Regions from separate parts of the Virgibacillus kimchii genome, predicted to be linked through region 1. Evidence: a T-box and tRNA genes for the amino acid it is inferred to sense, from the RefSeq annotation. Region 1 holds a T-box; the other holds one or more tRNA genes.
The links. A T-box is a leader RNA that pairs with one kind of tRNA and senses whether it is charged. The one in region 1 lies ahead of ileS (isoleucine--tRNA ligase), so its partner is inferred to be a tRNA-Ile.

Region 1 (5,266 bases):
TCCTCAGCGGAACTGTTTATGCAATTAATGGGGATATCCAAAAGCTTGGTGCAGATACGTTTTTATGCACACCTGAAAATATTGATGTGACCGGATCCATCACAGAATCCTTCGCGGAAAACGAATACGAAAAAGGATGGTAAAATAAAATATGGCTTTATTGTTTGGATTAATTTCGAATGCATTAATGATTTACAGTTATGCATTAATCGTATATATATTTATGTCCTGGTTCCCGGGTGCACGCGAGTCTGCATTTGGAACCTTTCTTACTAAAATTTGTGAGCCTTACCTTGAACCATTTCGGAAAATCATTCCCCCGCTCGGGATGATTGATTTATCGCCAATTGTTGGAATTCTGGTTCTTCATTTGGCAAGGTTCGGCGTATATGAGCTATATCAGATGATTGCGTTATAAAGGAAGTTAGAAATGGATATTTACCAGCATTTCCGTAAAGATGAAAGACCATTTATTGACCAGGTACTCTCATGGAAGGAGCAGGTGGAAAGATCGTTCATCAGTAAGCAGACGGATTTTCTTGATCCGAGAGAGCAGCAAATTGCCGAAATGATTATTGGCAGTAATGAAGCGGATGTGAAGTTAAATATATTTGGTGGTTTCGATCATGCGGAAAGACGACGGGCCATCATATCTCCTTATTATGAAGAAGTAATGGAGAAAGACTTCCAGATCATCCTGCTTGAAGCAACCTATCCGGAGAAGTTTCTTACGTTAACACACAGGGATATTTTAGGAGCATGCCTGTCCCTGGGATTGAAAAGAAATGTAATAGGAGACATTATTGTCGGAGAAGGAAAAATTCAAATTATCGTTGCCGCTGAAATAGCTGCATATATCTCGGCAAACCTGACTTCTATTAATAAAGCGACGATTCATTTGCAGGAAAAACCACTCTCCTCCATCAAGGACAAACAGATGGACTGGATAGAAAATGATCATACAATTGCCTCCTTGCGGCTTGACGTTGTTTTAAAGGAAACTTATCATCTTTCGCGAAAATCGGCGTTTGAGCTCATTAAAAGACAATTTGTGAAAGTAAATTATAAAGTTGTTGAAGAAGCAAAGTTCGTACTGCGTGAGGGTGATATGCTGTCAGTCCGTGGAAAGGGAAGAAGTAAACTGGTATCAGTGAATGGCAAAACAAAAAAAGATAAGTTGAAAATCACTATGGCTATGCTAAAATAGAATAAACCAACAGAAATCAGAGGATCCTGTCGGAAATCAATTTTTGTTTTACCAGCAGATAGAACGGAGGTGGCCACATGCCATTAACACCATTGGACATTCATAATAAGGAGTTTACAAGAAAGTTTAAAGGTTATGATGAAGATGAAGTAAATGAATTTCTGGATCAGGTCATTAAAGATTACGAAATGACAATCAGAGAAAAGAAGGATTTGGAAGAGAAGGTCAAGCAGCTCAATGAAAAACTGGGACACTTTACAAATATTGAAGAGACATTGAACAAGTCCATTTTAATTGCTCAGGAAACAGCTGAGGAACTGACAGGCAATGCCACAAAGGAATCCAAATTAATCATAAAAGAAGCGGAGAAAAATGCCGACCGGATTATTAACGAAGCTTTAACAAAATCACGACGGATTTCCATGGATGTGGAAGAGTTAAAGAAACAGGCAAAAGTATTCCGGACGAGATTGAAAATGCTCGTTGAAGCTCAAATGGATATGATTAACACAGAGGATTGGGAAGACCTTTTTGATACAGATATTGGAGAAGAACTTGAATTGGCGGAAAATGAGTCATAGGCCTTGACGTTACCCGGAATTATACATATAATTCATAATCATAATCAAATTTTTTCAGATTGAAATGCGATGAAGGAAACAGTATAGAGGATATATCTGTTCCAGCGAGTCAGGGACTGGTGGGAGCCTGATGCAGAATTGCCTGTAGAACATCATTCCGGAGCAGCCATTATGAATGAAGTAATAATGGACGTCGGTTCACGTTACGAATATCGAGTGAATTTAAAGTCCAGACAGATTTTAAATTTATAAGGGTGGTACCGCGAGTCTTCTCGTCCCTTTAGGGATAGAGGACTTTTTTTATTTTAAACAGCTGTTCTTTATAATTACTACATTAAAATCAAGGCATGTAATCCTGTAATGAAACAACGGATAGAAGATGGTCGCGCTTCAAACATATTGAAAAAATGTTCCACTAGGTTCTGCGGGGAAAATAATCTTTCGGGGACGTTTGGAGCAGCTGGAAAATATACTGAAACAGCCTTAGAAATGAACCAATATAATAGCGTAGCGTAAAAATAAGGAGGAAATAACATGGATTATAAGGAAACATTATTAATGCCGAAGACAAAATTTCCCATGCGGGGAAATTTGCCTAATAAGGAACCACTGAGACAGCAAAAGTGGGAAGAAGATAAAATATATGAAAAAGGGCTTCAAAGAACGAAAGGAAGACCGTTATTTATTCTCCATGACGGCCCTCCGTTTGCAAATGGCGATCTTCATATCGGTCATGCGCTTAATAAGATACTGAAAGATTTTATAACACGTTATAAATCCATGTCAGGCTATCACGCACCGTATATTCCAGGTTGGGATACGCATGGGCTGCCGGTGGAAACGGCACTTACCAAATCGAAAAAAATTAACAGAAAGGAATTGGATATAGCTGAGTTTAGAAGAATGTGTGCGGAATACGCACTGGGGCAGCTGGATAATCAGCGTACGCAATTTAAAAAGATGGGTGTCCGCGGAGACTGGGATAACCCGTATATTACACTTACGAAAGATTATGAAGCTGCGCAGATAAAAGTATTCGGCGAGATGGCCAAGAAAGGATATATTTATAAAGGACTGAAACCTGTATATTGGTCGCCAACCTCTGAATCTGCACTTGCTGAAGCGGAAATTGAATATAAGGATAAGCGTTCTCCGTCCATATACGTTACTTTTGAAGTGAAAGACGGAAAAGAGCTGCTGGCCGGGGATGAGAAAATAATTATCTGGACAACTACACCCTGGACGCTGCCTGCCAATATGGGAATTACATTGCATCCGGATATTCAATATGCCGTTGTCGAAGAAGCCGGAGAAAAATATGTTATCGCGGAAGCTTTGTTGGAAAGCATTTCAGAAGAATTGGAGTGGGAGGATCCGAAAGTTGTGCAAACATTTAAAGGGGAAAAAGCCGATAAAATTGTGGCACAGCACCCTTTCTATGATCGCGATTCTCTGATTATGCTTGGGGATCACGTAACAACAGAAGCAGGAACTGGATGTGTCCATACTGCTCCGGGACACGGGGAAGATGATTTTTATGTTTCCGCGAGCTATGGATTGGATGTATTGAGTCCTGTTGATAATAAAGGTGTATTTACTTCAGAAGCTCCTGGGTTTGAAGGGCTGTTCTATGATAAAGCAAATAAAGTAATTACGGAGAAACTGGAAGAAGCGGGGGCACTGTTAAAGCTTTCCTTCATTACTCACTCCTATCCGCATGATTGGAGAACTAAAAAACCGACTATTTTCCGGGCAACTTCTCAATGGTTTGCGTCCATTAAGGATTTCCGCGACAATATATTGGATGAAATTAAGGAAATTAACTGGTATCCAAGCTGGGGAGAAACAAGACTTCATAATATGGTCAGGGACAGAGAGGACTGGTGTATTTCCAGGCAACGGACATGGGGTGTTCCAATACCTGTCTTTTATGCAGAGGATAACACACCGATTATTACAGATGAAACCATTTCCCATGTGTCAGACCTATTCAGGGAACATGGATCAAATGTGTGGTTTGAACGGGAAGCAAAAGATTTATTGCCGGAAGGATTTACATCCGAACATAGTCCAAACGGAAAATTTACGAAAGAAACCGATATTATGGATGTATGGTTTGATTCCGGCTCATCCCATGAGGCGGTTCTCATGGAACGCGAAGATCACCGTCGACCAGCAGATATTTATCTGGAAGGAAGTGACCAGTACCGTGGATGGTTTAATTCTTCCCTATCGACAGCGGTAGCTGTTACAGGAAAAGCACCATACAAAACCATTATAAGCCATGGATTTGTACTTGATGGAGAAGGAAGAAAAATGAGTAAATCACTGGGGAATGTGATGGTGCCTGCCAAGGTGCAAAAACAGCTTGGTGCCGATATATTGCGCCTGTGGGTATCTTCTGTGGATTATCAGGCAGATGTTCGTATTTCTCCGGATATCCTGAAGCAAATTTCCGAAGCATACAGAAAGATTCGCAATACGTTTCGCTTTATGCTGGCCAACCTGGCTGATTTTGATCCGAAGCGGGACAGTGTTCCTGAAGCCGAGATGGAGGAAGTCGACAAGTATATGCTTCACCGGTTGCAGAAGCTGCTGAAAGATGTTCGGGAAAACTATGAGGAATATGAATATTCCCCGATCTACCACCAGATTCATAATTTCTGCGCGGTTGATTTGAGTTCATTCTATCTCGATTTTGCAAAAGATGTTCTATACATTGAAGCTGCTGATGACAAACGCCGTCGCAGTATTCAAACAGGCTATTATGAAATTCTGACAACACTTGTAAAACTGTTGACACCAATTATTCCTCATACAATGGACGAAGTATGGGAATATATTCCGGGTGTGGGGGAAGAAAGTGTTCAATTAACAGATATCCCCGAACCGAGAGAAATTGCCGGGTTGGATCATATCGCAGAAAAATGGAATCATTTTATGAACATTAGAGATGACGTGTTGAAAGCATTGGAAGAAGCGAGAAATGAGAAAGTAATCGGGAAATCGTTGGAAGCAAGCGTAACAATTGCACCAAAAAATAAAGAAACGAAAGATGTCCTTCTTTCCATCGCGCATCTGCATCAATACTTAATTGTCTCTGAAGCAAATGTGACAGAAGACAATTCATCCATGAAAGAGTATCAGTATGTAGATGTACTGGTGGAGAAACATCCGGGCGAGAAATGTGAACGCTGTTGGGTTTCAACAGATACACGGGGAGAAGACGCGGATCATCCGGAGCTTTGTTCCAGGTGTGCAAGTATTGTAAAAGAACATTATCCTGCATAAAATGTATAAGGCTGCCTCCAATGAAGATGAGGCTGGGACATAACTAACTTTATTGGAGAAAAACCCAACAAAACCACACACCCAGCTCCGGGAATATACGGAGACTCCTTGAAAATGCTATGCATTTTCTCACGAAGATGTAATGCTGCTTGTCCAGCAGGATAAAAGGCATCGATGAGACCCCACA
Region 2 (5,266 bases), 1.4 Mb from region 1:
AAGCTCCCTTCTGCCTTTACACTCTGCGAATGATTTCCAACCATTCTGAGGGAACCTTTGGGCGCCTCCGTTACCTTTTGGGAGGCGACCGCCCCAGTCAAACTGCCTGCCTGACACTGTCTCCGGACCGGATCACGGCCCTGGGTTAGAAGGTCCATACAGCCAGGGTGGTATCCCACGGGTGCCTCCACGTAAGCTGGCGCTCACGCTTCCAAGGCTCCCACCTATCCTGTACAAGCTGTACAGACATTCAATATCAGGCTACAGTAAAGCTCCACGGGGTCTTTCCGTCCTGTCGCGGGTAATGCGCATCTTCACGCATAGTATAATTTCACCGGGTCTCTCGTTGAGACAGTGCCCAAGTCGTTGCACCTTTCGTGCGGGTCGGAACTTACCCGACAAGGAATTTCGCTACCTTAGGACCGTTATAGTTACGGCCGCCGTTTACTGGGGCTTCAGTTCTGTGCTTCGGGTAAAACCCTAACACTTCCCCTTAACCTTCCAGCACCGGGCAGGTGTCAGCCCCTATACTTCGCCTTGCGGCTTCGCAGAGACCTGTGTTTTTGCTAAACAGTCGCTTGGGCCTATTCACTGCGGCTTCTCATGCAAGAAGCACCCCTTCTCCCTAAGTTACGGGGTCATTTTGCCGAGTTCCTTAACGAGAGTTCTCCCGCTCACCTTAGGATTCTCTCCTCGCCTACCTGTGTCGGTTTGCGGTACGGGCACCTATGAACTCACTAGAGGTTTTTCTTGGCAGTGTGAAATCGGGAACTTCGCTACTATATTTCACTCCCCATCACAGCTTGAGATTGCCAGACGGATTTGCCTGCCTGACTCTCTTGCTGCTTGGGCGCACGCTTCCATCCGTGCGCTTTCCCTATCCTTCTGCGTCACCCCGTCGTTCAAACGCTCATGAGGTGGTACAGGAATATCAACCTGTTGTCCATCGCCTACGCCCTTAGGCCTCGGCTTAGGTCCCGACTAACCCTGAGAGGACGAGCCTTCCTCAGGAAACCTTAGGCTTTCGGTGAAAGAGATTCTCACTCTTTTCTCGCTACTCATACCGGCATTCTCACTTCCAATCGCTCCACCAGTCCTCACGGTCTGACTTCTCTGCCATTGGAACGCTCTCCTACCATTGTTCGTAAGAACAATCCGCAGCTTCGGTGATACGTTTAGCCCCGGTACATTTTCGGCGCAGAGTCACTCGACCAGTGAGCTATTACGCACTCTTTAAATGGTGGCTGCTTCTAAGCCAACATCCTGGTTGTCCGGGCAACTCCACATCCTTTTCCACTTAACGTATACTTTGGGACCTTAGCTGGCGGTCTGGGCTGTTTCCCTCTCGACTATGAACCTTATCACCCATAGTCTGACTCCCAAGCAAAAGTATCCGGCATTCGGAGTTTGACTGAATTCGGTAACCCGGTGAGGGCCCCTAGTCCAATCAGTGCTCTACCTCCGGTACTTCACACTTGAGGCTAGCCCTAAAGCTATTTCGGAGAGAACCAGCTATCTCCGTGTTCGATTGGCATTTCACCCCTACCCACACCTCATCCCCGCATTTTTCAACATACGTGGGTTCGGGCCTCCTGTCAGTGTTACCTGACCTTCACCCTGGACATGGGTAGATCACACGGTTTCGGGTCTACGACCGCATACTTACTTCGCCCTGTTCAGACTCGCTTTCGCTGCGGCTCCGTGTCTTCCACTTAACCTTGCATACGATCGTAACTCGCCGGTCCATTCTACAAAAGGTACGCCGTTACGCATTAACGCGCTTCGACTACTTGTAGGCACACGGTTTCAGGTTCTGTTTCACTCCCCTTCCGGGGTGCTTTTCACCTTTCCCTCACGGTACTGGTTCACTATCGGTCACTGGGGAGTATTTAGCCTTGGGAGATGGTCCTCCCGGATTCCGACGGAATTCCTCGTGTTCCGCCGTACTCAGGATCCACTCCGGAGGAAACTCTTTTTCAATTACAGGGCTGTTACCTTCTGTGGCTGGCCTTTCCAGACCGATTCGTTTAAAGAATTTCTTGGTAACTCCAATGGAGTGTCCTACAACCCCGGAAAGTAAACTTTCCGGTTTGGGCTCGTTCCGTTTCGCTCGCCGCTACTTGGAAAATCGCTTTTGCTTTCTCTTCCTCCGGGTACTGAGATGTTTCAGTTCCCCGGGTCTGCCTCATCTATCCTATGTATTCAGATAGATGTACTGCTCCATTACGAACAGTGGGTTCCCCCATTCGGAAATCCCCGGATCGAAGTTTACTTACAACTCCCCGAGGCATATCGGTGTTAGTCCCGTCCTTCATCGGCTCCCAGTGCCAAGGCATTCACCGTGCGCCCTTATTCACTTAACTAAGCTTTACAATGAATAAGCGTCACTAATTTTATTAGCCTTCGCTTAAAATCAATCCAGCTTCAGCTCCTAGCGACTAGCGAACTTCCTTCGCCTCCGTACGATAAGTCAACATCAACTCGCTCTCGCTTGTCGTGTTTCCTTTATCTCCTTCGGTAGAATAATCAGCTAAGTTCGCCTCTTTGCGAGGCTACGCTGATCCACCCTGCTTGGCAGGGCGCAGTTCGTACGTCGCTGAACAGTCGCTTCAGCCTTTTACTTGATGTCGTTGTTACTCTTATTTAGTTTTCAAGGTACAAAAATGGAGCCTAGCGGGATCGAACCGCTGACCTCCTGCGTGCAAGGCAGGCGCTCTCCCAGCTGAGCTAAGGCCCCGTGAATTGGATAGATGGTGGGCCTGAGTGGACTTGAACCACCGACCTCACGCTTATCAGGCGTGCGCTCTAACCAGCTGAGCTACAGGCCCATCTATCAGTATGAGAAATTGCTCTCTCAAAACTGAACCAAACAACACAGTATGTTTTCATCTGACAAAGTCAGATGTTCCGTTATATATCCTTAGAAAGGAGGTGATCCAGCCGCACCTTCCGATACGGCTACCTTGTTACGACTTCACCCCAATCATTGGTCCCACCTTCGGCGGCTGGCTCCAAATGGTTACCTCACCGACTTCGGGTGTTACCAACTCTCGTGGTGTGACGGGCGGTGTGTACAAGGCCCGGGAACGTATTCACCGCGGCATGCTGATCCGCGATTACTAGCGATTCCGGCTTCATGCAGGCGAGTTGCAGCCTGCAATCCGAACTGAGAATGGTTTTGTGGGATTTGCTTGGCCTCGCGGCTTCGCTGCCCTTTGTTCCATCCATTGTAGCACGTGTGTAGCCCAGGTCATAAGGGGCATGATGATTTGACGTCATCCCCACCTTCCCCCGGTTTGTCACCGGCAGTCACCTTAGAGTGCCCAACCTAATGCTGGCAACTAAGATCAAGGGTTGCGCTCGTTACGGGACTTAACCCAACATCTCACGACACGAGCTGACGACAACCATGCACCACCTGTCACTCTGTCCCCGAAGGGAAAACTCTGTCTCCAGAGTGGTCAGAGGATGTCAAGACCTGGTAAGGTTCTTCGCGTTGCTTCGAATTAAACCACATGCTCCACCGCTTGTGCGGGCCCCCGTCAATTCTTTTGAGTTTCAGCCTTGCGGCCGTACTCCCCAGGCGGAGTGCTTATTGCGTTAACTTCAGCACTAAGGGGCGGAAACCCCCTAACACCTAGCACTCATCGTTTACGGCGTGGACTACCAGGGTATCTAATCCTGTTCGCTCCCCACGCTTTCGCACCTCAGCGTCAGTTACAGACCAGAGAGTCGCCTTCGCCACTGGTGTTCCTCCACATCTCTACGCATTTCACCGCTACACGTGGAATTCCACTCTCCTCTTCTGCACTCAAGTCCTCCAGTTTCCAATGACCCTCCACGGTTAAGCCGTGGGCTTTCACATCAGACTTAAAAGACCGCCTGCGCGCGCTTTACGCCCAATAATTCCGGACAACGCTTGCCCCCTACGTATTACCGCGGCTGCTGGCACGTAGTTAGCCGGGGCTTTCTGGTGAGGTACCGTCAAGGTGCCGCCTTATTCAAACGGCACTTGTTCTTCCCTCACAACAGAGCTTTACGATCCGAAAACCTTCATCACTCACGCGGCGTTGCACCGTCAGACTTTCGTCCATTGCGGATGATTCCCTACTGCTGCCTCCCGTAGGAGTCTGGGCCGTGTCTCAGTCCCAGTGTGGCCGATCACCCTCTCAGGTCGGCTACGCATCGTCGCCTTGGTAAGCTTTTACCTCACCAACTAGCTAATGCGCCGCGGGCCCATCTGTGAGCGGCAGCCAAAGGCCGCCTTTCAACTTCCCTTCATGCAAAGAAAAGTATTATCCGGTATTAGCCCCGGTTTCCCGGGGTTATCCCAGTCTCTCAGGCAGGTTGCCCACGTGTTACTCACCCGTCCGCCGCTCGATCCACAAGCGTCACCCCCGAAGGGGATCTGCCTGCTTCACGCGCTCGACTTGCATGTATTAGGCACGCCGCCAGCGTTCGTCCTGAGCCAAGATCAAACTCTCCATAAAAGTTTGAATGTAATGGACACCAATCCACTACCTTCTCTTAGCTTCAAAAATTGATACAGGGTTAACTAGTCTTCCTCAGCCGGACTTACGTCCGACCTCCAACTGCTTTCCTGACATCTGTTTACATACTGGTTGTTTTGTTCAGTTTTCAAAGAGCAATTAAATTGTTTGTCGTTTTTGGCGACAAGATATAATTTATCATGCCATCAATAAATTGTCAACAGGAATTTTAAAAGAAAATAAAGCACAAATAAAAACCTGTTTCACTCATTGACAACAAGAAATATAATAGCATAAACAAACAATAAATTCAACAGATCGACATGATTTTTTATTGTAAAATATATCCTTCTTATATGTGTATAGTTCACTCATCGTAGGTAGGCAGGAAAATCCTCTTTTCCTTATACAAAATGAGTGCTCATCTATTATTGATTATTGCTTCGCTTTGGCATATATTTAATACATTCCTGTTCACTTGCAACTCTTCGAAACAGTTGAAACAGCACTTGATATCGTTCCCGCATGGCTCGCTTAACCATTTGATCAATCCGGTGATCTTCCAGGTCCATTAACAATTCATCCAGTTCCCGTTTTAAAATATACTCAATTTCTTTTTGTTCCATTTCATTTATCAATAAACCTAACATTTCTTCACACCTCAAATTTCTTCTTATAGTAGTAATCATCTTTTACCCGTTATTGTTTTTTACAAACAGCTATATATAGTTATTCGAAAAAATTGTCGGAATTGGCCGGTCCCTTCTGTCATATAC

Region 2: it encodes a tRNA-Ile, which carries the amino acid that the T-box ahead of ileS (isoleucine--tRNA ligase) is inferred to sense. The anticodon was not compared.

Annotation. Positions count from the first base shown of each region.
Region 1 covers NZ_AP043951.1:524,910-530,175, forward strand. Annotated here, with positions in the region: gene ACZ42C_RS02700 (cell division protein SepF) at 1-143, shown strand, start outside; gene ACZ42C_RS02705 (YggT family protein) at 152-418, shown strand; gene ACZ42C_RS02710 (YlmH family RNA-binding protein) at 431-1,207, shown strand; gene ACZ42C_RS02715 (DivIVA domain-containing protein) at 1,285-1,788, shown strand; T-box leader at 1,849-2,071, shown strand; gene ileS (isoleucine--tRNA ligase) at 2,323-5,079, shown strand.
Region 2 covers NZ_AP043951.1:3,364,054-3,369,319, reverse strand. Annotated here, with positions in the region: rRNA gene ACZ42C_RS16245 (23S ribosomal RNA) at 1-2,363, opposite strand, end outside; tRNA gene ACZ42C_RS16240 (tRNA-Ala) at 2,665-2,737, opposite strand; tRNA gene ACZ42C_RS16235 (tRNA-Ile) at 2,752-2,828, opposite strand; rRNA gene ACZ42C_RS16230 (16S ribosomal RNA) at 2,925-4,490, opposite strand; gene ACZ42C_RS16225 (hypothetical protein) at 4,919-5,140, opposite strand.